One region of the Paenibacillus sp. CF095 genome, then DNA from elsewhere that is predicted to be linked to it. Evidence: riboswitches for the same ligand, from Rfam matches in the RefSeq annotation. Region 1 holds a riboswitch; each other region holds the start of a gene.
The links. Region 1 has a riboswitch for thiamine pyrophosphate ahead of BLS69_RS05925 (thiamine phosphate synthase). Riboswitches for the same ligand answer to the same signal wherever they lie in the genome.

Region 1 (10,096 bases):
GATCCAGATAAGCTGGAGCAGTTGCTGGAAGAGATGGGCGATATTCAGGAACAACTGGAACAGGGCGACTTTTATCTGATTGACGTAAAAGTGGAAGAGATGGCCAATGGTCTTGGTTTGTCCGCAATTGGTCTTGATCGGGATGTCGCAGCTCTAAGTGGTGGACAACGTACCAAGGTGCTTCTTGCCAAGCTTCTGCTTGAGAAACCTACAGCTCTTTTGCTGGATGAGCCGACCAACTATCTGGATGTAGAGCACATTGAATGGCTGTCACGTTACCTGAAGGACTACCCGCACGCGTTTCTTTTAATCTCCCATGACACGGAATTCATGAATGAAGTCGTAAATGTCATTTATCATTTGGAATTTGCCAAATTAACGAGATACGCAGCGAACTATAACAAGTTCCTCGAGATGGCTGATATGAATAAAGCCCAGCATATTGATGCATACGAGAAACAGCAAGAGTACATCAAGAAGCAGGAAGATTTCATTCAGCGTAACAAGGCACGTGCTTCAACTTCAGGTCGAGCGAAGAGTCGGGAGAAACAGCTGGACAGAATTGAACGTATTGATCGCCCAGATGAAGCGGCCAAACCAACGTTCAAATTCAAGGATGCCCGTGCGAGCAGTAAAACGGTCTTTGAGGGTATTGATTTTGAAATTGGATATACGTATCCTTTGCTGCCTAAGATGACAATGACAATCGAACGTGGTGAGAAAATTGCCATCGTAGGTTGTAATGGTGTGGGTAAATCGACGCTGTTGAAAACCATCCTGGGAAAAATATCTCCACTCAGTGGAAAGACTTTCTTAGGAGATTACCTCGAAACAGCCTATTTTGAGCAGGAGGTTCGTGCTGGGAATATCACGCCGATTGAGGATGTCTGGAATGAATTTTCACATTTGACCCAAAATGAGGTCCGAGGTCATCTCGCTCGCTGCGGGTTGAAAAATGAGCACATTACTCGTCCACTTAATATGCTGAGTGGTGGAGAACAAGCCAAGGTTCGTTTATGCAAACTCTTGATGCGTGAAAGCAATTGGATTCTATTCGATGAGCCGACGAACCATCTGGATGTCACAGCCAAAGCGGAGTTGCAGCGTGCTTTGAAAGAATTCAAGGGAACGGTGTTAGTGGTATCTCATGAACCTGATTTCTACGAGGGATGGGTCACCAAAACATGGAATGTCGAAGAATGGTCTGAGAAAAACTAAACGATTCAAGACAATGTTTAACAGAAATGACGGTGACAAAAAAAACCGTCTATGGTAACATAGGCTACAACTTCATATGAACACTAGGGGGGCCGCACGATGCGGCTGAGATGGAAGAATGCGATTCCGGACCCTTTGCACCTGATCTGGATCATACCAGCGTAGGGAAGTGGCGAGCGCGTTTCAGTGAATGACGTGAGCAAACGGCAATTCGAAAGAATTCAACCGTCTTGCTTAGTAAATTGAAACATGCAGTTGCGTGTATAACGTTATGGCTATAAGGTCTATAGCTTTATTGCACGAAATGAACTGTATGTATCAGTCAGTCATCTGGTCCTATAATTAATACGCAGCCACTCCCCTACGGGAGTGGCTTTTTTGTGTTTTCATAGCATTCAAGTCTGGAAGGAGATGAACAGTACGGTAATTTCTCATGAACATGTTCAAGAATCATTTGAATTGCATGTTGTATCTACGGGTGCAGGGGATCAGGCATCTTTTGTAAAAGCTGCAAAGGACGTTTGGCCTTTGGTGGACTATATTCACATACGAGAAAAACAACTCACATGGCAAGACAAGATCGGTTGGGCTCAAAGTCTGCGTAGCGTTGGCATTCCATCTTGCCGCATTGTTATCAATAGTTCAGAACTTCCTTCACAGAATGACATTTATGGCGGTGTACATTGGGGGCAAGATGCGATACGAAATTATAACCCTGCTGTTATAAGCAATGTGCAGCGCCTTCGTCTGGGTGTATCTGTTCATTCAATCGATGAGGCAAAAATCGCTGAAGAACGGGGAGCCGATTATCTTTTCTTCGGGCATGTCTACTCAACCAACAGTAAGCCTGATCTTGACCCCAGAGGATTACATGCTCTTGCTGAAGTGTGCAGGCGTGTCTCCATTCCTGTCATGGCGATTGGGGGTATCGGACCGGGAAACATTCACGCTATTCGCTCTGCAGGGGCACAGGGAGTCGCCGTGATCTCGAATGTATGGGCGAGCGAGTCACCGGATCGGGCGGCTGCATTATTAAGGCAGGCTATCGTTGCTACAGAAAGTCTGAGTCCCTGAATCAAGGAGATGAGAGGATGAAAGAGATCGTTATTGATAAACCGGATAAGTTTCATGCAGAAACGATTATTGTAGGTGGAGGCGTTGTTGGTTGTGCTATCGCTTATGAGCTTGCTTCCCGTGGACAGGATGTGCTGTTGCTGGAGCGTTCGGCGATTGCAGGAGGCACTTCTTGCGCGGCGGCTGGAATGCTGGCGGCAGGCAGTGAGGATTTTGCTCATCCTTTGATGGCTAAGCTTGCCAGACAGAGTAGACAGTTACTTATCGAGCAACAGGTGCTAATGGCTACACTCAGTGAGGTAGAGACTGGCCTGCAATGCCAGGGATTCCTAACTCCTTTTCGTTCATACAGTGAATTAAGTAGTTATAAGGACAATCGGAAGTCTGCGTTGTCTGCTTCTGCTGATGAGGTATGGTGGGATCGTTCCGTTGTGCAACAGGAGGCATCATGGCTTAACAGAGATACGTATGGAGCCTACTACAGACCTTACGAGAGTGAGATTCTTCCAGTCCATCTAACGAAGGCATATGCTGAATCCGCTCAAGCATTGGGAGCACGGGTTATGGAGGACATACAGGATATACGTGTGCAAGCAAACGAACATGGCGTGCAGGGAATCACCACATCGATCGGTGAGATGAGATGCAAACATGTCATTATAGCGGCTGGATTACAGAGTGAAGAGTTGATGAGACATGTGAATCTGAGCATGCCTGTGTGGTCGGTAAAAGGAGAAATAGCCGCCGTTCAGTTCTCAGATGAACATGCTGGGTACAGACCTGACAGAACGGTGTATGCAGAGGATATCTATATTGTTCCCAAAGCTAATGGCGAAGTTTGGCTCGGGGCAACCAGTCTGCCAGGCAGAACCGATCTGAACGTTTCTGTACAGGGTGTTCAGAAGCTGCTAACAGCGGCTACCCACTGGGTGCCTGGGATGAAAGAAGCACAATTTATACGAGCGTGGGCAGGCGTAAGACCGGCAACTCCAGATGGATTGCCTTATATAGGTGCTTGCAAGAGTATACCAGGGCTGTTCGCCGCCTTTGGGCATTACCGCAACGGTATCTTGCTTAGTGCGATAACAGGAAGGCTTATCGCTGAGTTGCTCGCTGGCAAAAGCTCAGAAGAACTCGGAATTGAGGCGCTGAGTCCGGAGCGATTGAACAGAAAGGGAGTGGTGCAGTGAATATCATCGTTAATGGTCAACGGATGGAGATTGAAGACAGATTGAATCGTGTGGATAAACTGCTTAAATCTTTTGATCTGCAAGTCAAGACTGTAGTTGTAGAGCTGAACAAGCATATTTTAACCCGTGAGTATCATGAAACGACGGCATTAAGAGAAGGCGATCGAATCGAGATTGTACATTTTGTAGGAGGCGGTTGATGATGTTGAACATTGGTAAATATACGTTTGAGTCCAGATTGTTGCTCGGAACAGGCAAGTTTTCGGATCTGGAAGTGCAAAGTCAGGCTGTGGAAGCATCTGAAACGGAAGTTTTAACCTTTGCTGTTCGTCGTCTGAATCTGGAGGAGCGCAACCAGAAGCATTTCCTGGATACATTGGATCTGGACAAATACACTCTTCTTCCGAATACGGCTGGAGCATCCAATGCGGAAGAGGCGGTGCGAATTGCCGAGCTTGCGCGGGCGTCAGGACTTTGTGATATGATAAAAGTCGAAGTCATCGGAGATGGAATGACGTTACTCCCAGATCCGATTGAAACGTACAAGGCTTGTGAAATTTTGCTTGAAAAGGGCTTCACTGTATTGCCTTATATTTCAGATGATGTCATTCTGGCCAAAAGGCTGCAATTGCTTGGCGTACATGCTGTAATGCCTGGCGCTTCTCCTATCGGAGCTGGCAGAGGCATCATCAATCCCTATAACCTTGAGATCATCATTGAGCAGGCTGTTGTACCTGTAATTGTGGATGCAGGATTGCGCTCCCCCAAAGATGCTGCTTATGCGATGGAACTTGGTGCAGCTGGCGTATTGTTAAATACAGCCGTATCCGGATCAGGGGATCCAGTGAGCATGGCTAAGGCGATGAGATTGGGGGTAGAGGCAGGTAGGCTGGCTTATGAGGCAGGCATGATTCCCGTAAAGCGTTACGCAGCAGCCAGTAGTCCGGTGGAAGGAATGGTTCATACATGATAAATCAACAATCAACATCCTCGGAGCAGGCCGATCGGTATTCCAGACAGGAACGTTATGCGCCACTTGGCAAGGAAGGTCAGGCCAGATTAAAGGGCAGCAGAGTTTTAATCGTTGGTGCTGGCGCACTGGGAACAGGAATCGCAGAAACGTTAGTTCGTTCAGGAGTTGGACACTTAACAATTGTGGATCGTGATTATGTGGAGTGGAGTAACCTGCAGCGACAGCAATTATATGTAGAACAGGACGCGATTGAACGGATGCCGAAGGCGATGGCAGCGGAAAAACGGTTATCTGCCATTAATTCCACGGTTCATGTGGAAGGGAAAGTGTTGGATGTCAGAGTAGATGAATTGGAAGAACTCGTTCAGCATACCGACTTGATCATGGATGCAACGGATAACTTTGATACGCGATTACTCATTAACGATATGGCACAGAAACACCGTATTCCCTGGATTTATGGTGGATGCGTAGGTAGTTACGGCATCACCTATACGTTTATGCCTGGAGATACGCCATGTTTAAATTGTTTGCTGGGTGAAGTCCCTCTGGGAGGAGATACATGTGATACGTCTGGTATCATACCTCAAGCGGTACAGATGGTAACGGCAAATCAGACAGCAGAAGCGATGAAGTTACTTAGTGGCAATGCCAATGCATTGAGACGTAAGTTATTGTCATTTGACGTGTGGAGGAACGAATACATATCCATCAATGTGGATGGTGCGAAAAAGCAAGACTGTCCTTCCTGCGGCACTTCGGCAACATATCCATATCTTTCTGCGTCCAATCTGGAGAAAACCGATGTGTTATGTGGCAGGGACACCGTTCAGATCCGACCTGCACGGCGTATGAATCTGGATCTTCTACATACGGCGGAACGTCTGAACAGGCTTCAAGAAGGAAAAGTGGAATCCAATCCGTTTCTGGTTTCTTTTACAACAGGAGTCCATAGAATGGTTATTTTCCAAGATGGACGTGTCCTCGTACACGGAACAAAAGACACAGCTGAAGCACGTACGCTCGTCCATCGCTACTTTGGTTAAAGCAAGAAAGAAGCAAAGTCTGTTCCCTTGAGGGAATGGACTTTTTCATTTTACGGCATGCTATCTGTACCAACCATTGCTGCGAGCAGTGGGGATAGAGACAGGCCGGGTGAAAAAGAGTGAAAACAGTCATTTTGCTGATTGGAGCAGGAGAACAGGTCAGCCTAATTCAGGATATTTTATGTAGCGAAGGGTATGAGGTGCAACGAATGAAGTGGTCCCAACTAAACCAATCCGTCGAGCCTTCGTTGCTGCATATTAAACTGATCATCCTGGTAGACCGGGAAGAGGGAAATGAACATTGTGGCCAGGATCAGAAATTAGAGTTAAAACGATGGGTAGATAAGGGTCAGGTTATACCTCTACTGGTTATTACTTCAAATGCATCTCCTCAGTTCATCGTGGAATGGCTGGATTACGGAGCTAATGACGTGATGGAGGAACCGATCCACTTAACCGTGATGCTTGCCAGAATACGAAATTTATTGCGTGTTTTTGCGAATGCAACACCAGAGGGTGAGGAAGTAATTGTAGTTCATGATCTTAAAGTCAATTTGCGTTCAAGAAGGGTAAGTCGTACGGGTGAATACCTGACATTAACGCCAAAAGAGTACGAATTGCTGGAATTCCTGGCCCTGCATGTAAATGAAGCATGTACCCGGAGTGATATTTTGCGGGAAGTATGGGGATATGAGTATGCGATGGATACCAACGTTGTGGATGTGTATATCAAACATCTAAGGGTTAAGGTGGATAAGGGAAGAAGTGTGAAACTGATTCATACGGTGCGTGGGATCGGTTACATGCTTCATGATAAAAATTAGATGTATCACCGAATTCCATGAAACTCCAGTTTAGACTGTGGCGAAAAAAGGGTAAATAAAAAGACCGGAACATATCGTCCGGCCTTTACTTATTAGCAATATATAATTCTAAAGTACACGACGAGCTTTAACATACGTTCTCTTCCAAGTACCAGAGTCCAGATCAGAGAGGGTTACGCCTGGAGATCCATACGTATGCAGAATCTTACCATTTCCCGCATAAACACCTACGTGAGTGACATTAGAACCGGTAGACCGGCTACCACTTGAGAAGAATACCAGATCTCCGACACGCAGATTAGCTTTAGACACAGCTTTACCTTCTTTGGATTGTTTCACGGAAGTGCGCGGCAAATCTACACCATACTTTTTGAAAATATATTTCATAAAAGAAGAACAGTCAAAAACTTTGGTTGTTGATGTTGAAGCACCAAATTTATATGGAGTTCCAGTAAATTGTTTACCATAGTTAACAATCTGTTGACCTGTGGATACAGAAGCAGTTGCTGCCTGTGCAACAGGTGCGTTAGTCATTAATACAGCTCCAAAACCTAGTGTAGCGCACAACCCGACGGTTACGGCCTTTTGGACAAAGATGTTTGTTTTCATGTTAGTTAGTACCTCCAAAATTCGTTTTCGTTAAGTTGCTAGAGCGAGTATAACAGCTTTGTAACAGCCTAGAAATTGGATAGGGAAGTGTAATCCCTTGCGCCACAATGGTTTGGGTATGTTTATTAAAATATGATTAAAAATGTCAAAAAATTAATCATTGACGGACGAAGAATAAAGATGAAACAACAAAGACCCTTGAATATCAAGGGTCTTTGTTATGTGTGAACCTATTTTCTTCATTCAATCACTGGTTACAAAAACGTAATAAATAACTATGAAGCATACGAATAGATTCAATCTTTGCTCTGAATAATCAGTAATAAGCCACTATCAATAGTGACTGTACCGGAGGAGCCTAAGAGCTTGTTGCTTACACCCAAGGATTGTCCCATGCGAATGGTGGCTTGATCTAGCGGATACATAAAACCATCTAGAGTTATTCCTGCAACTTCATGAGTCAAGGGCAGCAGAGAAACATATTTATAGTCTCGGTGTTCAACCACAGCTTTGGATGTGGTCAGTGTCATATAGTTGTGTTTGTCCTGAATGGCACAGGAGATATGATGTTGCATCGCGCGAACCATGATATGTACATTAGCGAGAGTGTGATCCATACGTGTACCTGTAGCACCTAACATTAAGATGTGAGAAGGTTCGTAATCTAGCGCTGTCTCAAAAGCCATTTCTGTATCAGTAAGATCCTTATGAACAGGGTCACATGTAATGAACCGAATGCTATTGTTGCTTACAATGATACGTTCCTCTTCAGTAATGGAGTCGAAGTCTCCAACTGCAATGTGAGGCTGAATGCCGTGTTCAATTAAAAATAATGCACCGCGATCGGCCGCGATGATCATATCATCTTCTCGTATTTCCTGAAGTAATTCTACAGATAAGTTTCCGCCTGTAAAAATAACTATCCGTTTCACCGTCATTTTATTTCATCCTTCCTAATTCAGAGAAAAATAGTTCATTGTTCAAATATAATGTTGGAACCTGTACAAATATATTCACCAAACCAGTATAATCCACAAAATGTGGTTGCACAATTTCAGTGCTCGCGGATACAATGGGTAGAGCGACATGGAGATGACTTGAAAAGTGAGGTTTGAACAGGTTGGACTTACACATTTTTGAAGTATTCAGCATTATAGGCACTATCGCATTTGCAATGTCCGGTGCCTTCGTAGCAATGGAAGAGGAGTATGACATTCTGGGTGTACTAGTGCTTGGACTTGTCACGGCATTCGGAGGCGGGATTATCCGGAATGTACTTATAGGTATACCTGTAACGACACTGTGGAGTCAGGGATCACTTATTATGTTAGCCTTAGTATCTGTAGCGATTGCGTTTATATTGCCTCTCAAGTGGATTAGTCACTGGAAGCGAACAGAGGCGTTGTTTGATGCAATCGGACTCGCAGCATTTGCAATTCAAGGGGCGCTGTACGCGGCGAACATGGGACATCCTATTAGCGCAGTTATCGTTGCAGCAGTAATGACCGGTATTGGTGGAGGCGTTATTCGTGATGTGCTTGCGGGACGTAAACCGCTTGTATTGCGTGACGAAATTTATGCTGTATGGGCAATGACAGCCGGTTTTGTTATAGGTATGGGTTGGTTAACAACGAATGCCGGATTATTATTTTGTTTCGCGGCCGTTGTGTTCTTCCGGATGTGTTCAGTACATTATAAATGGAAACTGCCACGTCGTTCGTTGGTGCCATCTGAGACCGGGAACGTCACTCCTCAGCCGGAGAGCATTGTGACACAGCCAACATCGTCGGTACTGCAAGGTACGTTAAGCAAGGGGGATTAATATGATTAATGTTTTGTTTGTATGTCTGGGCAATATATGTAGATCACCAATGGCTGAAGCCGTTTTGCGTCACAAAGTCCTGGAGAAGGGGCTTGAACACCAGATTCGTGTGGACTCAGCGGGTACAGGGGACTGGCATGTTGGTAAACCTCCGCATGAAGGGACTCGAAAATTGCTGGATTCGTACCAGATTTCTTATGCCAACATGGCAGCAAGACAGTTCGCCAGCGAAGACTTTACTCAATTTGATTACATTGTGTGTATGGACAATTCCAATGCAGATAATGTGCGCAACGTTCCAGGCGGAGCTGAGGCGGACATCATCAAGTTCATGGACATGCTTCCCGAGGAAAAACTCAGAGAAGTACCTGACCCGTATTACACAGGCAATTTTGAAGAGGTGTACGAGCTGGTTAACGCAGGCTGCGATGTTCTGTTGAGAAAGATTGAAGCGGAACATTCCTTAGCTTAAAAAGTAAACGAAATTCATGCTTAATTTGTAATCGGGCAAAGAAGCAGGATTAGAGCACTTAAAGCAAGCAGGATATCCTGCTTCTTTTTCAGATTACAATTGTAAGCGGTATCATTAAAATGAAAAACAATAGCGGCATTTCAGCCGCCTGTTAATGTGGTCCTTTTATCTCTCCTGGAGAAAATAAAGTAATGCTTCGGGCAATTCCTTCTGCCAAAAGCCCCATTGGTGTTTTCCGTCTTTCTCTTGATAGGAGACGAGGGCACCACGTTTTTCCAGCAATTCTCGAGTATCCCGGTTTAATTGAACAAAATCATACGTACCGGTATCTGCCTTAAAGGCAGTTTCCTGTAAACCAACGATCATCCAGATCGAGAGCCAAGACAGATCTTCAGCTGCGGCATAGATTTCTTGTGAAGCGGAGTAGAAGGCACCAGACATGCTGATGACACGTGTGAACAGATCCGGATATAACAGAGCAAGATGAAGCGAAACACTGCCACCAAGCGAGTCTCCGGCAAGAATGCGTTCCTGCGGAGAACGGCGCACAGGATATTTCTCTTCTATATAGGGAATAATCTCTTCAGCGAAGCAAGCGGTATATGCCTTGAACCGATCTCCGAATGGAGCATATTCCTGCGTTCTCACAGACACATCGACCTGAACCCCTACAATAATGAAAGGTTCGGCTCCTTCGTCCAGAATAATTTGGTTAGCTGTTGTAGCAATTCGTCCGAAATTAAAAAATTCTTCGCCATCCTGACAATATACGACAGGGTAGCTAAGTAATTCGTTATAGCCCGGAGGGAGGTAAATACGGAGCGTTCGCTTCTCTCCGAGATAGCGACTTTCAATCTCTTCCTTCACA
Region 2 (10,096 bases), on a different contig from region 1:
GAATCTCATTGGTACGCTAACAGAACTGACATGCGTACAATATGATTTAAACGGCAATTACAAGCTGAAGACTGACATAACTGAAGAAGTAATGAGTGCATATTTGAATGGGGGATCTTGGTTACCTATTACTGAAAAAATAGAAGAAGAACCCCAACCGTTTACGGGAAGGTTTGATGGAGAGGGACATTCGATCTCTGGTTTGAAATCGACAGACGAAAATCAGGACTATGTTGGATTGTTCTATGGATTAAGAGATGCAGAGGTAAAAAATCTCATATTAAAAGATGTTTCGTTCGTGGGAAATGCTCGCGTAGGCGGCCTTGCAGGAGATATTGCAAATTCAATCATTGAAGGCGTCCATTTAAGTGGAGATATTAAAGGGAATATAAGAGTGGGAGGGATTACAGGATTATCAGACGATAGCACGTATTTAGATAACAGCACTAATGTCACAGTAGTCGCCTCAGGTGAGGAAGGCGATTCTCTTGGTGGACTAATTGGCGAAAGTAATAGAGACACTATCCTTAGAAATGCTACTGAAGGCGAGGTAAATGGTTATGAGGTTATAGGTGGACTAATTGGAGAGTCGAATGGCACATCAATTCATCAGAGTTATGGATCGGGGCGAGTGACTGGAAACTACCAGGTAGGTGGTCTTATTGGTCAACTTAATTTTGAGCAAGATCAAGCAATTACGGATAACTACGTAGTTGGTTATGTTAATTCTGTTGCATCAGGGGAAAACGAATATGCTGCTGAAGCTATTGGAGGTCTGATTGGTGAAGTTAAAAAAGTTCGCAGATCAGATGATGAAGCACAAATAAATATCAGAAATAATTATGTTGCTGCTTCTTTTGCCATTGGAGATCCTGATGATACATCATTGATGATTGATGAGCAAACGATAGGGTCAGTCGTAGGTTCTCTGGTTGATCCAGAAGCCCAAGTGAATTTTTCTAATATTTATTATGATTTGATCAAAAGTTCCCTCCATCAGCAGGGACAGGCTAACAACGGAAATGGAATTCCTACCGAACAGATGAAACAACAGTCCAGCTACAATGCGTGGGATTTTGTTGAAGTATGGACGTTCCGGCAAGGAATCAATGATGGATATCCGGTACTACGTTCCTCCAAAATGGGGAATACACCGAATCCACCACATCCTGATCCTACAATCAACTTTGCAGAAGGTTATCCAAAGCACGGATTAGTTACTCAAACAACATCTAAAATTACAGTGAAACTGAATAAGGCAGGCCGATTTTACTTTGATAATGATGAATGGGACATGTTTGCCGATCAACAGACAAAAGAGACTACCAAATTAAACGCTGTTAACAAACAATCCTATATTGACTTGGATGCGAATGAAGAAATGTCTTTCCTGTCAAAAGGACTAATTGGCAACATCTATTACCGATTATACATGGCGGTTGAAGATACGAATGGACAACTTGTAGACATGGGATCATGGATATATGCAACTCTAAATAATTTAACTCCTCTTCCAGAAGAGGTATCGGCCACAGCAGGTGATGGTCAAGCTACCATTCATTGGACTGGTGATCCTGAGCTTAATTATTATGTGTATATGTATAAGGGGACGGAAGCGCCCGAAGATCCGGATCTGTGGATCAATGTAACCGAATTGCTCACAAATGAACAAGCAATCACTGGTTTAACAAACGGGGAATCCTATGTATTTGCGGTCAGATCTTATGCTTCCGAAAGTATGAATTCGAATTATGTTCCATCAAACGTTGTGATTCCGCAAGGGGAGAATTCAGGTGGAGGCGGTACGGATCCCGATCCTGATTTCCCTGTACCACAGCATGTAGTGGCAACCAAAAGCGGGAAACAGGTTACTTTGTCATGGGATAATCTCTCTAACGGTATAGCCTCGGTATACATGTACGAAGGGACATCACCTCCTGATGACTCTTCCCAATGGATTCTAGTTTCTTCGTCCGTTCTGGCTGATCACTGGGAGATTAGGGATCTCAGAGAAGGTGGAAAGTATATATTTGCTGTTAAAGCACATTATCAAGGTGGCTTATCAGAATATGGAGTTTCCAATGTTGTTACGATTGAAGCAGATACATCGAACCCGGAAACACCGGGTAACGGAGGTGGGGGTATTGTTACTCCTGCACCATCAACACCTTCGCCTTCTGCACCTGCAGTAACTTCTCCTGCGCCGCAGAAAGAAGTTATTAAGGTGGACGTGGAGAATGGAGATCAAGCTTCTACTATAGCTTCATTGGAGATCAGTCGTACTCGGGGAACGGATGGTACAGTCAGAGATGAGCTTCAGCTCAATCAGAGTAAAGCACAATTAATCATCGATCAGTTGAAGCAGACGGGTTCCAGCACAGCAGTTATTCTTATTCCGGATGCAAAGGACGAAGTATCGCAATGGGACCTGACTCTTTCTTCAGGATCGTCTGCGCTGTTGGCTGAGCAAGGTGTGAACCTGATTATTTCTAATCCTAACGTACGTATCACGATTCCAGCCAGCTCTCTAAAAGATCGTACAGATGATATCTACTTCCGCCTCGTACCCGTCAAAAAAGAGGCTGAACGTGCAGATATTCAAACGAGAGCACAGTCTAATGAGTCGATTATACAATTTGCAGGTACACAGGATATCCAGATTCTCGGCCGTCCAATGACCATCCAAACCAATTTGCAGAGTCGTCCAGTAACGCTCGTATTACCCATTGGAGCTAATCAACTCGTAGGTGTGAAGTCAGAAGAACTCGGTGTGTACATTGAACACAGTAACGGAACTAAAGAACTTGTTCATGGCAAGCTGGTTAACCTAGACAGTAATAATCAACAAGGAGTCGAGATCGAAGTAGACCAGTTCAGTACATTCTCCATTGTCAAAGTTAAGGACTGGACACACAACACTTTGAATGCACGGCCTTATATTCAAGGGTACGTTGATGGCAGTTTCAGACCGGAACGCTCCGTATCCCGTGCGGAGATGGCTACGTTGATCACTCGTGTTCTGGGCGGCACGTCAACAACGGAAGGAAATCACACATTTAAAGACGTGAAATCTACTCACTGGGCACAATCGGCAATTGCGGCCGCTGCTCAATCCGGTTATGTTAAAGGCTATACAAACGGCAGCTTTAAGCCAGATCAAGCAATGACTCGAGGCGAATTGGCCAGCGTATTACAGCACTTACTGAGTGCTGAGCAAGCAGCCGATGCAACGAATACATTTAATGATCTGAACAATCATTGGGCGCAGCAAGCGATAGCTCAATTGAATGCGGTAGGAGTGGTTACAGGGTATGCGGATGGTACCTTCCGTCCAGGTCAGCTTGTAACTCGCGCTGAAGCCGTCACGATGCTCAATAAATTGATCGGTCTTGAATCTACAACAAATGTAGCAAGACAGTGGTCGGATGTGCCTGATACACATTGGGCTTATAAAGCGATTGAAGCGGCATCGATCAGTCAATAATACGGATATTGTTAATATCAAAGTTACATCAAAAAGAGATATCTTTCAGTCATTCGGCTGGAGGTATCTCTTTTTTCTCTCATCCATCTAAGCTCAAGCTTAATAAGGCGGCCACAACAACTTGCGTGCTGTTTCGTACCGTTCAGCTACAGCCGGCCAGTAGACGACATTCCACCAATCCTCGATATACTTTTTACGTTCGTTTTGATGTTTCAGATAGTAGGCGTGTTCCCACACATCCAGTGGCAGGAGCGGTACGATATCGGACTGGGACAGGTTCTGGTGTTTTTCCGCCTGCAAAATCTCCAAACGGTGTGCTCTCGGGCTCCAGACAAGCATCGCCCAACCACTGCCTTCCACTTTGTTCGCAGCTTCTGTGAATTGATTTTTAAACGCCTCATAACTTCCGAAATCCCGTTTGATCTGTTCTGCGAGCATACCGGAAGGTTTACCGCCTCCAGCAGGATTCATAATGGTCCAGAAGATCGTATGCAGGTAGTGGCCTGCCCCGTTAAAGGCGAGTTCGCGTTCCCAATGTTTGATGAGTTCAAAGTTGTTCTTTTTTCGCGATTCCGCCAGCTTTTTCTCTGCTACATTTAGTCCGTCCACATAAGATTGATGGTGTTTGTCATGATGGATACGCATCGTCAGCTCATCAATATGTGGCTCCAGCGCATTGTACGCATAGGGGAGAGGCGGCAGTGTGTGTCCTCCGATGGGAACCGGCTTTTCTTTTACAGGAGGTGCTGTAGAGCTGGGTGTGGCTTGTGTTGTTCCGGTAGAAGGCGGTTGAACGGTTGCAGATTGGATCTGAGCTGAAGCGGCAGGTGCATTTACATTTCCCTCTGGAGAAGTTGGAGCTTCTGAAGCTTGGCGTTGGATGTTTCCTGACCCTGACGTATGCAGCGCATTTTCCAGAAAAAGTGACGGCTCCGAATCCGTTTCACGCAAGATACCAGGTTGGCTAAGCGTATCCAATACGCCCAGAAAATACTCCGATTCGCGGATAAAATGTAGAATAAGTACTTTGGCAAGCGGAACAGCTTGCACAGCAGCACTTTGTTCCAGAAGAACATACAGCTGTTTGATGAACTCTCTCGATTGCTGCCGAGCTGCCAACACAAGTTGATCGATACAACGAACGATGTAGGGAGCAGGCGGATGGGTTGCGGGCAATAGTTGTTTTAAAAGCTGATTGGCTACTCGCTCGCTGTTTGCAAAGGTAACCTCCCATTCCTCCAGTAGCTTGACGTATGGGGGCTCCAGATCAGGAACCAGGGCACGAATGACGAGTGTATGTTCTTTCTCCTGCTCTTTCCAGAAACGGATTTCCTCCAATGTCCGCAGAGGCAGCAGGTGACCATATCCATACCAATTCATCTATATTGAACCTCCTTCAGAATTCATTACATGCAGACTGTCTATTTATGCGTCCCAAGAGTATATTCCGCGAGCCTGTTGTCCTATGAGTGCAAAAAAAAGAGCCCCTGAGGGGCTCAAAAATCAACGGAAAATTCGATGATTGAAATTTAATTATTCTCCATTATTCGTGTTCTGCACATCGTCACTGCTTGTCTTCGTTACATGACTCAGGAACGTTGAGACACGGCGCAGATATTCCTTTGGATGCTCCCGGAAGATCAACTCATGGTGCGCATCCTGGACAATCCATACATCCGAGTACGGATTGGTCTGGTTGGCGGCGAGCTGCTCTGCAATCGGGTAAGGCGCTTTCTCGTCTTCCGTACCATGGATAAAGAAAATCGGGAACGGATAATCTTCCTTTTTCACTTCCTGATACGGGATCTGTTGCAATCCGGTACCATTCAGAACAGGGAACAACAGATTCATGATCTCGAGTGTGGGCTGACGCGGGAGATCGATCTGGTTATGAATGTTGTGGTACAGTGTATCCGGCTCAAGCAGGAACGTACTGTCCAGAATCATCGCATCCACTTCCTGTGTAATCAGTCCAGTTTGAAGCGCCGTACCGGCACCCATGGAGAAACCCCAGACAACCAGTTCCTGTGCACCGCGCTGCTTGGCAAACTGGATGGCACCCAGCAATTGCTGTGACTCAGCTTTGCCACCTGTGGCTACAGCTTTGTTCACCTGTGAGGCGAAGCCATAATCGAACATGACCACGTTGAACCCAAGTTGATGGGCATAGTGTGCCAGGTCATACATAGGTACCCATGTTTCTTCACGATTGGCACCATAGCCGTGACTGAAAATAATCGTTTTGCTTGCAGCATTATCAGCAGGTATATACCATCCCTGCATCGTGCGGCTGCCATCTGCTGCCGGGAACGTGATGTCTTCATACTTCATGTTCTTGGCTTGCATCGGATTGGAGAAGACAGGCGCTACCGTTGGATTGGATAATACCCATGCGATATAACCATGCAGTGCGATAAAACAAAACAGTAGAAAAAATACAACGGAGAGCAGCAACGCTACGATAATATGTTTGAACCGAATCAGCCTCGGTGATAGGGAAGAGGGCAGATCGGACACTTTTGTATGCAGCGGGGCTTCGCTCTGGGATGTTGGATACATGAATGCCCCTCCTTTGAAGTTCAGTTGAAGATAACAACGACATGAAAAGAGAATTGCGTCGATTTCAGAGCCTGCTTCAGAGCGATATCTTAATGTAATATATCTTTATCGTATGTTCCAGTATAGTCAAAGTCAATTGATTGAGGGCATTTGTTACGCAATTGTTATATAGTTCTTAAGATATATGGGTAACATTACCTTAGTGTGTAAATTACAGGGGATTAAGTCTTATAAAAAGGAAAAATTTACAGGTTGGCCTATTTTGATTTTGGCTCTTTTTGGTTTACAGATGAGACCGTTTCTCATATAATTTATGTAACCAAGTTTCATGTGATGAAACATGAGGAGGGCATTATGCCATGGAAGATCGCAAGTTAACCGTCCGGGCTGTGGAACGGGCGCTGGATATATTATTATGTTTTACCACACGCAGTGATCTGGGACTCACCGAAATTGCCAGCCAGATCGGCTTGCACAAAAGTACAGTGCACCGTTTGATGGCTACGCTGGAGGATCGAGGGTTCGTGATCCGTGATGCAGCAACAGAGAAGTACCGACTTGGCATCCGAATCTGGGAACTGTCGGCTCATATGTCCCGCAGTGATGATCCCGCTATTCTGCTGCTGCCTGCGATGGAGCGACTGAGAGATCGATTGGGGGAGACCGTGAGTCTGTACCTGCGTGATGGGAGTGAACGGATACGGATTCAGGCTGTGCAAAGTGATCAGGCGATTCGCCGAGTCGCCCCCGTTGGTGTTAGACTCCCGCTGTCTGTGGGCGCTTCCAGCAAAGTTTTGATGGCGTTTGCCACGGACGAGGATCGTGAAGAACTGATGAACGGCCCGGAATGGCCGGTGTTTATTGATCCCGCGGTGTATTTGGCGCAAATGGGAGATATCCGGGATAACGGATATGCGACGAGTTATGAGGAACGTGAGCCGGGAGCTGCCGCGGTATCTGTACCGATTATGGATCGCAGAGGCAATATTGCAGCTGCGCTCTCGGTCTCAGGGCCTGTCAGTCGACTCTCGCAGGAGACATTGCATGAATACGCACCTGTATTGAAGGATGCTGCTACGCAGATGGGGCTCATGTTATCCTGATGTTTATGTAAGTTTTTTTCTCCAATGGAGTTTGATCATTTGGAATATAAAGGTTGTTTTTATGTTCCGGTTGCGCTACTCTGTAATGGACGGCCCTACGGGGCCAGCTTCATTGAATATGAACGGCGGCTTATGTAAGCCGCAACTTACTAACGTTACTGGGGGAGTCCGAATTGTCCGGACTGAGACGGAATCGCTTGAGATTCCGGACCCTTTGCACCTGATCTGGATCATACCAGCGTAGGGAAGTAATCGGCGATATGACCTCAACCACCTCATGATGTGACCCTTGTAGTCTCCGTTAAGGAGCTGATTGAAGGTGCATTATTGGTGATGGACATAAAAGTCGGTTCCTTCGGGGACCGGCTTTTTTATATACAGTGAACGGGCGATATAGCGCGTACTCCATTGACTTCTTTTTTCAATAACCTGCGAAAGTGGGCTTGTATGATGAGAGAGAAGTCACCATAGATTCATGATCTGTGGCAGCCTCCGTCTGTTGTTAACTGTACATGAAAAGTGTCTCCCCTGGTCTGGCGTAGGATCGCTCTTTCTTCTCTGCATTGCGCATGATTTGGGACAGGTACGTAAGTAAGCTAATGACGATACCAACCAAACAAGCGACGAACACTGAGGAGGAGACAAGCGAACATGAGTACAGGAAATCAAACGGGACAACAAGCGATGGAGCAGGAACATAACGGTCAGCAGGTGGAAAAAGAAACAGGAGCGGCCGGACGGATTCAGCCCTTTCCGGGCAGCCGCAAAGTCTACATTCAGGGCTCACGGCCCGACATTGCTGTACCTGAGCGTGAGATAGCCCTTCATGACACGAATACTCCCCAAGGGGTGGAGCATAACGAACCGCTACGTGTCTACGATACGAGCGGGCCGATGACCGATCCCGGATTTCATGCCGATATCCGTGCAGGTCTACCAGCCCTGCGTACCCGCTGGATCACAGAGCGTGGCGATGTTGAAGCTTATCAGGGTCGTACGGTTAAACCGGAGGATAACGGACTAAAGCCCGGAGGGAAGAGAGCTGGAGCCGAAGAGTACCCTGGATTGCGTGGCAAACCGCTGCGAGCACAGACAGGACGCTGTGTGACTCAGATGCATTATGCGAGGCAGGGAGTCATTACGGCAGAGATGGAGTTTGCCGCCATTCGTGAGGGCGTAGAACCGGAATTTGTAAGGCAGGAGCTGGCGAGTGGACGTGCGATTCTGCCATCCAACATCAATCACCCGGAGAGTGAACCGATGTTAATCGGTCGTCATTTTCACGTGAAGATCAATGCCAACATAGGTAACTCTGCCGTATCTTCCTCCATCGAGGAAGAGGTGGAGAAGATGACCTGGGCGGTACGTTGGGGATCGGATACGGTGATGGATCTGTCCACAGGCAAAAACATTCATACCACCCGGGAATGGATCATCCGTAATTCACCTGTGCCGATTGGTACGGTGCCGCTGTATCAAGCGCTGGAGAAGGTGAATGGCGAAGCGGAAGCGCTGACCTGGGAGTTGTACCGTGATACGCTCATTGAGCAGGCAGAGCAGGGAGTGGACTACTTTACGATCCACGCAGGTGTACTGCTGCGTTATATTCCCATGACCGCCAAGCGGATGACAGGCATTGTGTCTCGCGGTGGGTCCATTATGGCAGCATGGTGCCTTGCGCATCATCAGGAGAATTTTTTGTACACCCATTTTGAAGAAATCTGCGAGATTATGAAAAGGTATGATGTGGCGTTTTCGTTGGGAGATGGACTTCGTCCAGGCAGTATCTACGATGCCAATGACGAAGCTCAGATGGCGGAACTGGCTACGCTCGGGGAACTGACGCAGATCGCATGGAAGCATGATGTGCAGGTGATGATCGAAGGGCCGGGTCACGTGCCGATGCATAAGATCAAAGAGAATGTGGACTTGCAGATGGAGATATGTAAAGAGGCACCGTTCTATACGCTGGGGCCGCTGACGACCGACATTGCTCCGGGATACGACCACATCACATCCGCCATTGGTGCGGCCATGATTGGCTGGTTCGGCACGTCCATGCTCTGTTATGTTACACCAAAAGAACATTTGGGCCTGCCCAACAAGGATGATGTGCGGGAAGGGGTCATCGCCTACAAGATTGCAGCCCACGCCGCCGATCTGGCAAAAGGCCATCCACGTGCTCAACGCCGGGATGATGCATTGTCCAAGGCGCGCTTCGAATTCCGCTGGCGTGACCAGTTTAACCTGTCACTGGACCCTGAACGTGCGCTGTCCTACCATGATGAGACGCTGCCAGCAGAAGGGGCCAAAGAAGCTCATTTCTGCTCCATGTGCGGACCGAAGTTCTGTAGCATGCGCATCACGCAGGACATTCGTGCCTTTGCCGCGGATAAAGGATTGTCCGAGAATGAGGCTGTAGCAGCGGGCATGCAGGAAAAGGCCGAGGAATATCGGACACGTTCCTAAGGGAGTCAGGTGATAAAGGTTTTTTGTAGCTTTAAATTATAAATACGGATTAATGTTTGGACAAGGCTAAACCCGCTTCACCGTAAATTTTGGATTCAATCCAACTTACGCCAAATCTGAAATAGGATGCCTGCGATGACAAATAGCACGCCATCAGATAGTTTAAGATTACTAGCATGTAGAAGTGCGGAAGAACCCATACCGACTAGGAATAAGATAAGAATATATAAAAATCGCATTAATTTATTCACCTCTCCTGTTGAGTGAAATGTGTAAAAGAGAACGATTTTTATATCGTTCTCTTTTGTGAGTTTTACTTTATATACTTTATTCTACCTTATACTACATAAATATATTTAACAAAGACTTTATTAATAATTAAAATTTTTAAGTGTACCTCTGGAATCATTATCAGCCGAGCCTGAGAAGCCAACCTCTAGAGCTCCAAAACTCAATCCTACACTGCCCGTACCTTTAATGT
Region 3 (10,096 bases), 3.0 Mb from region 1:
TTAAAACCAAAGCCGTTGCTGAAGCAGGGACTCGTCCTTCCGTAGCAGGTCAAACACTCGTATCATTCAAGTACTCTCGCATGCTTGAAGAAACCTTTTACGAAATCATGAACAAATTGGGCTCTATTGATACCGGTTCTGTTGTCCCCGAGAAAGGCAAAGTCATCGTTGAAGTTCCGGGAGAGAAATAATTTGAGCATCCTCTATAAAACATCACTCAGCAAAACTATACTATGACATCTGCATTACAAAGAGCGCACTCAAAGTCATTGTGGCAATGACCTTGGGACGCTCTTTTTGGCGTTATATTTTAACTTCGAGTTACAAGCAAAGCTTAAACTTTTACCAACTCCAGGGATCCAATCTCCTGTCTAATATTGCGTGTTCCCAGACTGGCTCGTTTTTCCTGAAGCAAACCCCTTGAACAACGTTGGTACTTTGGAATAACGGGTATTCGTAATTTTGCCTTGTGATGTACTGCTGTCTGTACGCATAATCGAATCTTTCACATTGGAAATGTTGGAGTTATCCAGCGTCATGTTAACTGCAAAGGAAGTTCCACCATTTTGGCGAACCAGTTTGCCAATATCATCCGCACGGAAGTTTTTGATGTTAATTGTTCCAGCTGCATTCATCTGGAACACTTTATCATAGGCCTTGTACGCTGCCCCACCGGTAATGTTAACCGTTCCGGCGGACTTCAATGTCAGAGCATCCTCGCCCACGTCCTCCCAGACTACATTCGAAATATTACAGCTACCATAACAGTGAACACCATCGGCAGCAGGTGATCCAATATTTACATTTTTGAGTGTGGCCCCTGCCTCCAGGCGGAAGACTGGTTTCTGACCCTCAGCTTGAGATCCGTCGCCCAGTGTGGAAGGATTGGCTACAAATGTTTTACCTTGGCCGTCATAGGTCGTGCCCTTTGGAACCACAATGGTTGAATTTACAACGGTAGGTGCAGCCGCAGCCGGAACGGCACCAAATATAGAAGCAACCAAACCAGCGGACAGCAACAACGTCAATATTTTTTTCATAACTTAATTCCTCCCTTATTCTCTCGTTTTTTGGTAGTGTACAAGTCTGGGCTTGTACTGGAAGTTCGCCAGAGGTGCACCTCTGCCCAACTCACAACCTAATCCTACCAAATAAGGAAGGTAACTAGAATAATCATTAGATCAGATATATCATGACATCGCACAATCCCTGTCATATCGGCATTTTTTGCATACCAGGTCCCTCAAGCAATATGCTGATATCAACCTCAGGTATGCTCATTTGTAACGTTTGTATCCCTAACTTTAATCCCCGATAACAAAGAAAGACCACAACATTTATCTCCAAATGTGTGATCTTGAATGTCTTCTGGCTTGCTGATATAAGATATCAGGCTCCGAATCTCTGACGATAACCGCACTTTCGACACAACTCTTCCACAGCTTCCCGCCTGGAGAAGCCATATACCAGATTGTTCGCTCGCTCACCCTCAATAATCTCCGAGAATGACTTCTCGTGCACATTACCCAGGTTAATTACACCCTCGCCATCGAGACAGCATGGAACCACCGTTCCATCCACAAGCACAGCTGCCTGACCACGCAATGCATGGCAGAAGCCTTTGCCGTCATCTTCAGGTGCATCCAGACTTGGCCACTGGAACTCATGGTCCTGATTCAGGTATACATTCGGGGCAATTTTGACCCCGCTGCCTGGAACTACTTTTTCCTCAATGCAGAAGTCCAGATTGAACTCACGTTCCAATACTTCAAGGGTCTCCCGATTTCGATTCATCTGAGCATTTGTGAAGTTATCCTGCGTCAGATTCCACAGTCGGAATGAAATGATGACATTGTGCTTAACGGCCTCGTGTACAAAGGACAAAATATGACGCAGGTATCCGTCACGGTCGGTTGAACCTTCATGCCCATCGAAGCTGTGCAGGGAGAAATTCATCTGTCGCAGCGCCGGTTTGCCAAGCAATTTATGCTGAGTCTTGGGCAGCAGTGTACCATTCGTTGTAATGTTCACCTTGAGTCCCTTCTCATGTGCGGAATCGAGTAACAGATCTATTTTGGGATGCAACAAGGGTTCGCCTTTGACATGTAGATAAATATGATTGGTGTGTGGTTTAACTTGTTCCAGTATATTGTTGAAGACTTCAGGGTCAATGAATCCTTTGGCACGCTGTGTCTGCGGACAGAAGCTGCAAGCCAGATTGCAGATACTCGTGATCTCAATATATACTTTTTTGAACGTTTTCAACTCGGGTCCCCATTCTGCCTAGGAGGGAGAACAATCCCACCTGCATTTTGTGATCCGGCCAATACGGGCCATCCTTATTATATCGGGTTCCTGAGCCGAGGTAAATTGTTCAGTTATCATGCTGCCTCTTTACAGTTCATGTTCAAGTGATATATGCTGAACACACAACTGCATATCTTGAACTTTTGCACTAGGGGAGCCTTGCGGCTGAGACGAATATGACTTATTCGGACCCTTTGAACCTGATCTGGATCATACCAGCGGAGGGAAGTGGAGCGGCCTTTTAGTAAGCGGAATTTTCTCAATGTATGTGAAGATAAATTGCGAATTTAACTTACAGACCCACTCATTTCTCCGGAAATGGGTGGGTCTTTTTTATGTAGATTTATAAGTTTTCAGCGAAGCTGAATCAATCGATATCGTAAAAACCACTTCAGCTAAACGCGGTCTGTCTTCTCGAAAAGTACGTCGATAGACGTTTTTCTTATGTTACTTCTGCAAAGCACAAGATGCCGTTGTTATTCCAGCAGTCTGATATCAAGGGGGTGAGGATCAGATGACCAACCATGTAACCATTCACAACATAAGCTTCGCTTTTCCGGAAAAAATGGATTCCCCCGTACTCTCCAATGTGTCGCTTCAGGTTCAACAAGGGGAATTTGTCTCGCTCATCGGCTCAAGCGGATCAGGTAAAAGCACGCTTTTCAAGCTGCTCGCAGGCTTGCATGAGCCTACCGTCGGCACCATCGATATTGCTGATGTACCGCAAGGACAACGGCTCGGACGAGTCGCCTATATGCCGCAGAAAGACCTGCTGTTATCCTGGCGTACCGTCATGGAGAACTGCATGCTGCCTGCCGAGCTGGCACCAGGCCGACAGGACAAGGACAAACTACGAGCCGATATCATCGCAGGATTGGCAAGGTTCGGCTTGTCCGGTTATGAGCAGGCCTATCCAGATGAGTTATCCGGCGGCATGCGGCAGCGGGTGGCATTGCTGCGTACCTTGCTTACAGGCGGGCAGCTCATGTTGCTGGATGAACCCTTCGGTGCACTCGACGCCTTAACCAAACGACAAATGCATCGCTGGTTATTGGAGCTGTGGGAGGGCTTTGGCCAAACCGTGCTGTTCATTACACATGACATCGAAGAAGCCCTGCTGTTAAGTGACCGTATCATTCTGTTAACTCCAGGGGGGCAAGGCCAGCAGTTGCGGGAGATGACGGTTCCCTTACCACGCCCAAGGCATTCGGACATGATCTACGAACTGGCTCTCGTGCAGATGAGGCAACAACTGGAGGAACAATTGCATGCAAATTGATAGAGCTGAGGTTAGCGTTTGGACGTGGTGTTCAAAGTGGCTCTCGAGGTCGTTTTCCCAATATGGTTTGTTTATTATGCTCATGTTCTTATCACTGGCGATCTGGGAAGTGATTGTGCGTATGGAATGGGTGCCCTCCTTCATCATTCCTGCACCCACGGCCATCATAGGCTCACTGGTCGAGCATCGTCATCTGCTGTTGACCATCCATCTGCCTGCAACCTTTATGGAGGTTGCCGTAGGTTTTGGATTATCCATAGTGACCGGAATTACGCTAGCGACAGGCATGCATATGAACCGATCGATTGAAAAGGCCTTGTATCCCTTCATCGTGATCAGTCAGACCATACCGCTGATTGCCCTGTCCCCCGTATTTATCCTGTGGTTTGGTTACACGTTGTGGAGCAAAGTCGCGGTGGTATTCTTAATCGCATTCTTCCCCATTGTGGTCAGTACCTACGATGGACTCCGCCAAGGCGATCCAGAGCAGCGTGAACTGCTGCTCACCATGGGCGCCAGCAAGTGGGATATTTTTTGCAAACTCCAGGTTCCGCTGGCACTTCCCTCTTTTTTCTCGGGGTTAAAGATGTCTGTGGTGTACTGCGTGGTTGGGGCAACGATTGGCGAATGGCTCGGTGGCAGCAAAGGTCTCGGATACTTCAGCCGCCGCATGTCCAGCAACATGAACACGGATGCGATGTTTGCTGCTATTGTGCTGTTATCCTTACTTGGGATCGTTTTGTTTGTACTGATTGCCTGGCTGGAGAAACGGTTTAGCATACGGCGTCATCGTCATGGAGGCAAAAGAAAAGTTGGATAATACTTAGACAGAAATTAGAGGTAAATACAGGAGTTACAATCTTCAAAACATACCTTATGCACAATTTCAGCAGCATCTTCAATCAGTTCATTGTCACATTGTCCGTTAACATGCTGCTGTCCATTTTCTACAAACCAAAACGATGAAATGAGGAACTTCATTTATGAATAACAAAGGTATATACTCCCTGCTTCCCATCATGCTCATTAGCCTTTTGCTGATCGTTAGCGGATGCAGCACCACGAATACTAGCAAAAACACGCCAACAACAGACTCTGCAACCAATGCACAACAGACAGACATGTCTGCAACCGAGCCAACATCAGACGCCAAAGATAAACTGTCCATCATGCTCGACTGGTACCCGAATGCAGTACACTCCTTCATCTACGTTGCTCAGGAAAAAGGATACTTTGCAGATCAAGGTCTCGATGTCGAAATTCAGATGCCTGCGGATACCAATGATTCACTCAAACTTGTTGCTGCTGGAAAAATTGATTTGGCTCTAAGCTACCAGCCCCAAATTTTGCTCGCTCGTGGTGAGAACATTCCTGTACGTTCCATTGCTGCTGTTGTTCGCCATCCGCTTGTGCATCTGTTGACCGAAGCAAATGGCAACGTGAGCTCACCCAAAGGTCTTGAAGGGAAAACTGTCGGTTATTCTTCGATTCCGCTGTATGAAGCGATGGTTCGTACGATGATTAGCAAGGATGGCGGCAACCCCGACAACATGAATTTGGTCGACGTTGGGTTCGATCTGATTCCTTCGCTGGCTTCCGGACAGGCGGATGCAATTATGGGTGGTTTTATTAACCATGAGCAACTGATTCTGGAGAAAGAAGGACATGCCATGAAATCCATTAACCCCGTCGATTATGGTGTGCCTGATTATTATGAATTGGTCCTGACTGCGAGTGAAGCTGGCATTGAAGCGAAAAAAGACCAACTTACCCGGTTCGTCAAAGCGGTCCAGGAAGGACAGAAATATGTAACGGAGCATCCAGAAGAAGCCTTGAATATTCTGCTCGCTCATGAGAATGAAACGTCTCCGCTTGACCCGGAGATTGAAACCAAAAGCCTGGATATTTTACTGCCACTTATGAATGAAGATGGTCAGATGTTTGGTCGGCAGGAAATGGCGTCCTGGGAGAATGTACGCGCATGGCTCGTTGAACAGGATTTGATTCCTGAATCGGTGAAAGCCGAGGATGCTTTTATTAATCTGCAAGGAGAGTAAGTAAAAGAGAGCAAAGTGAATGAAGGAAAAGTGAATGAACGCAAGGGGATTGAAAGCAAAGTTAGCAAAAACGTAGGATCTGATGCATGAAGGTTTGTGAAATGGAATTGGCCTAAGCAAGCATCCGAGGATCAGAATTTATAACAATCCTAAGTGGCTTGATGTGCACCTGGGCAGCTTGATATGCGTTTTGGTGGCTTGATATGCGTTTGGGTAGCTTGTTGATATGTATTTGGTAATGTAAATTTGCGCCTATCTTCAAGCCTACCATGAGCTGAATCGCGCCCTAATATGCCCAGAGTAGAACATGGAGCGAGCGCTAACGAATCTGAGGCGCCCTATTCAAGGATTTGGAGCGGTTGAAGAAATCTAAGGAACCTGAGACATGTTATATCGGAAAAAATAGCAATTTATAGTGTTTCGGTCAGGGGAATTTGGGAAATAACGTGTCCTGTGTTCCTTACATTTCATAAGGAGGATCTGACAGCCATATAAGACGTCCTGTGTTCTTTAGAAACATCGTGTGACCTTCGCGCCCCGATCAGTCGGGTATCGACATCCTGGGCTTTAGGACTCTCTTTGAACGCTAACGTCCATCACCGTATCGCTTGCCTGAGTTTGGAGACATACCATGGCTCCACTTTCTTTATTCTGTCTTTTATACTGTTTCGTTTTTTACTGTTTCGTATTTGTACTGTTGCTTTTCGCGAATTTACATTTTATACGGATCCACCTTTTAGCTGTTTCAATCAAGGCTGGATATAGATCAAAATGATTCAATTTGTCTATATCCATTTACAAAAATCCATTTTTAGGGAGTTATGAAATTGTTTTAGATTTTACGTTTCTGCTTTTCCTGTATTAATGCATCTGGCTGTTGTTATACTTGCGCCCCTACTCAACAAGGAGACTCATATCCTATTATTCTGCTGAGTGACTCCAGATATCGGACTTCCGCCGATGGGGTTACTTCAAAACAAGGAGGAAATTATATGTCTTATCTGGAACGTGTTCGTACGCAAAATCCGCTGGTACACAATATCACCAACCTTGTCGTGGCTCCCTTCACAGCCAATGGCCTGCTTGCACTAGGTGCGTCCCCTTTTATGGCCTATGCTCATGAAGAGGTCGCTGATGTCGCCAAGATGTCAGGTGCTGTGGTACTCAACATCGGTACACTCGATGACAAAGTCGTTCAGGCGATCCGTCTGGCAGGCCAATCGGCTAATGCGCATCACGTGCCTGTGGTGCTTGATCCCGTCGGCGCAGGCGCAACCACTTATCGCACGGAAACCGTGCAGATGCTCGTTCGTGAGCTTCGCCTCACGGTACTGCGCGGCAATGTGGCGGAGGTCGCTAATGTCATCGGTGAGAGTTGGAGTATTAAAGGCGTGGACGCAGGATCAGGTGAAGGTGATCGGATCGGCATTGCCGAGCGGGCAGCGCATAAGCTTGGCTGTGTCGTGGTCATTACCGGGAAAGAAGATATCATTACTGATGGACAATCCACATTCCTCACGAGTAATGGACATGCCCTGCTCACTCAGGTCACGGGTGCAGGTTGTCTGCTAAGTTCGGTGATTGGTGCTTTTACAGCCATAGCGGAATCGGAAGCCGATCTTCTAGGCAGTGTTGTTGAAGCGCTTGCGTTTTATGGTATAGCAGCTGAACTGGCGGCAGAGCGGTCAGCTCATCAGGGGCCGGGCAGCTTTCAGATTGAATTGTTGAATCAACTGGCACAAGTAACACCCGACCTTTTGGCAGAACGCGCACAGATCCGTCAGATCCGTGGAGGTGCAATATGAGCATTGCTCAAGCTCTAACCATTGCAGGTTCTGATAACGGGGGCGGCGCAGGCATTCAGGCCGATCTGAAAACGTTCCAGGAACTTGGGGTATACGGCATGACCGTTATCACGGCTATTGCTGCCCAAAATACCACAGGTGTGCAGGGCGTTTTTCCCATCCCTTACGATGGCATTGCCCAGCAATTGGACTCGACCGGCGAAGACTTTCAACCAATCGCAACGAAGACCGGCATGTTATATAGTGCCGAGATTATTCGTCTAGTGGCTGAGAAATGGCAGCAATACCGTTGGTCAAATCTGGTCATCGACCCTGTGATGGTCGCCAAAGGTGGCGCCCCCCTTCTCCAGCAGGAAGCTGTACAGGCGTTGGTTACGGAGCTGTTGCCCCATGCCCTGATCACAACACCTAATATTCCGGAAGCGGAATTGCTTACCGAGATGTCTATCACGAATCTGAGTCAGCGGGAAGAAGCCGCAAGACGGATTGTACAGATGGGCTCAACGTATGCTTTGGTCAAAGGTGGTCATGATGAAGGAAGTGGCATGATCGTGGATGTGCTCTACGATGGGCAGTCTTTTCATTATCTGGAGAATGTTCGTGTGGTAACACGTCATACACACGGAACGGGATGCACATACTCTGCTGCGATCACCGCAGAGTTAGCCAAGGGTTCACCTGTTCTGGCTGCCGTTACGACTGCGCGAGCATTCATTCAGGCGGCCATCGAAGATGAGCTGGGGATTGGGGCCGGACATGGGCCGACGAATCATTTTGCGTATCAGCGCAGACAGCGGGGTGAGCAGTGATGCGCTCTTGGGATGCAGAAGCGGTACAACGCGCGATGCAGGTGTATTTGGTGATGGGCAGCGTTAATACAACGCAAGACCCTGTGGAAGTGCTGCACCAGGCCATTGCTGGCGGCATTACGCTGTTTCAGTTCCGTGAAAAGGGAACTGGCGCCCTGGCTCACGAAGCTCGCATAACGCTTGCGATGCGGCTTCGCGAGGTGTGCAGCCAGCACGGGGTCCCGTTCATCGTGAACGATGATGTGGAGCTGGCTGTAGCGGTGGAGGCCGACGGCGTGCATGTCGGCCAAGATGATGCGGACGCGGCGCTGGTACGCGCCCGCATTGGAGATGGGCGGATGCTTGGCGTATCCGCCCACTCTGTGGAAGAGGCGCGCCGTGCCGTGCAGGCGGGCGCCGACTATCTTGGCGTCGGGCCCATGTACCCGACGCGCTCCAAAGCGGATGCCCACGCTGTGCTGGGCCCCGCAGGGGTGGCGGAACTGCGCGCCGCAGGCATCGCAGTTCCGATTGTGGGTATCGGCGGCATTACGCCCGATACCACGGCCGCCGTGATGGCGGCTGGAGCCGACGGCGTAGCCGTCATCTCCGCCATCGCGGGCGCGGCCGATGTGCGCGCAGCGGCTGCGCAGTTCGCTGCGGCAGTGCGCGGGATGCAGGCGTAGCCCTGCTCTCCCTGCACTGCCAGCCCCGTGGGCTGCACCGCATACATGGTGCAGCCCACAACCGCTCACGCTCCTCTCCATAACAGAGGAGGCGCGCACAATCCCCCTGCGGCGCGGCAGTCTATGTCTTCGACTTAGAAGCGCGTCCGCTCCCCTACAGTGACTGAATGATACAATAATTTAGTCATATCCAGTCACATCTATTCACCAATCCATGATCAAGATGCAGCTTCCATGCTCGCATCTTGTTTTTTCATTTTCAACGGTTGACTCTCACGTAACGTGACACTATACAATCGGTGTTGTAAGGAGGTTTAACACATGGCCATGAAGGTAAAAGAAGTTGCCGAACTTGCCTCGATCAGTGTGCGCACACTGCATCATTATGATGAGATCGGACTATTAACCCCGGACGAAGTGACTTCTGCCGGGTATCGATTATATTCAGATGCCAACCTGGAACGGTTGCAGCAGATATTGTTTTTCAAAGAACTCGACTTCTCTCTGAAGGAGATCAAAAACATTATAACCAACCCCTCCTTCAATCCGGAAGAAGCACTTAAAATGCATCGACTTATACTACTGGAGAAGCGCCAACGCTTGGACCAGATGATTGCTACCATTGATAGAACGGTTTTACACGTGAGAGGAGAAATTAAAATGACAGCCAAAGAACAATTCGAAGGATTTGATTTTAGCCAGAATCCGTATGAACAGGAAGCGCGTGAACGGTGGGGAGACCAAGCCGTAGATCAGGCAAATCAGAAGCTCCACAGTAAATCAACCACGGATCAGAAAGCTCTATCCGATCAAATGAACGAAATCTACAAACATCTGGCTTCACTTCGTCACACAGAACCAGCGTCTGCGGAGGCACAGGCAGGCATTAAAGAGTGGTACACTTGGCTAAACCAAATGGGAAGCTACTCACCTGAGGCCTTTAGAGGACTTGGTCAGATGTACGTAGACGATGAACGCTTCACGCGTAATATTGATCAGTTTGGCGATGGTTTGGCAGTATTTATGAGAGATGCTATGGCTGTATTTGCTGACCAAAACAAATAATATAGCCCTGTCTTCAACCACATACAGTATTATTTAACTCTAATTGCCGTAAGATATGCGCTTTAAACGATAATCTGGAACTTAGAGCTCTGTCCTCTAGTGGTAAAAG

Region 2: linked by a shared signal. The riboswitch ahead of thiC (phosphomethylpyrimidine synthase ThiC) and the one ahead of BLS69_RS05925 (thiamine phosphate synthase) in region 1 are both predicted to bind thiamine pyrophosphate.
Region 3: linked by a shared signal. The riboswitch ahead of BLS69_RS19310 (ABC transporter ATP-binding protein) and the one ahead of BLS69_RS05925 (thiamine phosphate synthase) in region 1 are both predicted to bind thiamine pyrophosphate.

Annotation. Positions count from the first base shown of each region.
Region 1 is NZ_FMZN01000001.1:1,335,897-1,345,992, forward strand. Features, by position in the region: gene BLS69_RS05920 (ABC-F family ATP-binding cassette domain-containing protein) at 1-1,218, shown strand, start outside; TPP riboswitch at 1,294-1,403, shown strand; gene BLS69_RS05925 (thiamine phosphate synthase) at 1,597-2,292, shown strand; gene thiO (glycine oxidase ThiO) at 2,310-3,482, shown strand; gene thiS (sulfur carrier protein ThiS) at 3,479-3,682, shown strand; gene BLS69_RS05940 (thiazole synthase) at 3,685-4,452, shown strand; gene BLS69_RS05945 (ThiF family adenylyltransferase) at 4,449-5,501, shown strand; gene BLS69_RS05950 (response regulator transcription factor) at 5,621-6,325, shown strand; gene BLS69_RS05955 (C40 family peptidase) at 6,434-6,934, opposite strand; gene BLS69_RS05960 (thiamine diphosphokinase) at 7,231-7,872, opposite strand; gene BLS69_RS05965 (trimeric intracellular cation channel family protein) at 8,055-8,756, shown strand; gene BLS69_RS05970 (low molecular weight protein-tyrosine-phosphatase) at 8,758-9,228, shown strand; gene BLS69_RS05975 (alpha/beta hydrolase) at 9,394-10,096, opposite strand, start outside.
Region 2 is NZ_FMZN01000009.1:50,200-60,295, forward strand. Features, by position in the region: gene BLS69_RS30220 (S-layer homology domain-containing protein) at 1-3,484, shown strand, start outside; gene BLS69_RS30225 (Fe-Mn family superoxide dismutase) at 3,584-4,864, opposite strand; gene BLS69_RS30230 (alpha/beta hydrolase) at 5,018-6,043, opposite strand; gene BLS69_RS30235 (IclR family transcriptional regulator) at 6,403-7,146, shown strand; TPP riboswitch at 7,297-7,410, shown strand; gene thiC (phosphomethylpyrimidine synthase ThiC) at 7,831-9,615, shown strand; gene BLS69_RS30245 (hypothetical protein) at 9,987-10,096, opposite strand, start outside.
Region 3 is NZ_FMZN01000001.1:4,379,900-4,389,995, forward strand. Features, by position in the region: gene BLS69_RS19295 (copper amine oxidase N-terminal domain-containing protein) at 1-191, shown strand, start outside; gene BLS69_RS19300 (pectate lyase) at 372-1,040, opposite strand; gene BLS69_RS19305 (radical SAM/SPASM domain-containing protein) at 1,390-2,265, opposite strand; TPP riboswitch at 2,448-2,551, shown strand; gene BLS69_RS19310 (ABC transporter ATP-binding protein) at 2,822-3,586, shown strand; gene BLS69_RS19315 (ABC transporter permease) at 3,576-4,406, shown strand; gene BLS69_RS19320 (ABC transporter substrate-binding protein) at 4,570-5,643, shown strand; gene thiM (hydroxyethylthiazole kinase) at 6,636-7,448, shown strand; gene thiD (bifunctional hydroxymethylpyrimidine kinase/phosphomethylpyrimidine kinase) at 7,445-8,257, shown strand; gene thiE (thiamine phosphate synthase) at 8,257-8,922, shown strand; gene BLS69_RS19340 (MerR family transcriptional regulator) at 9,244-9,987, shown strand.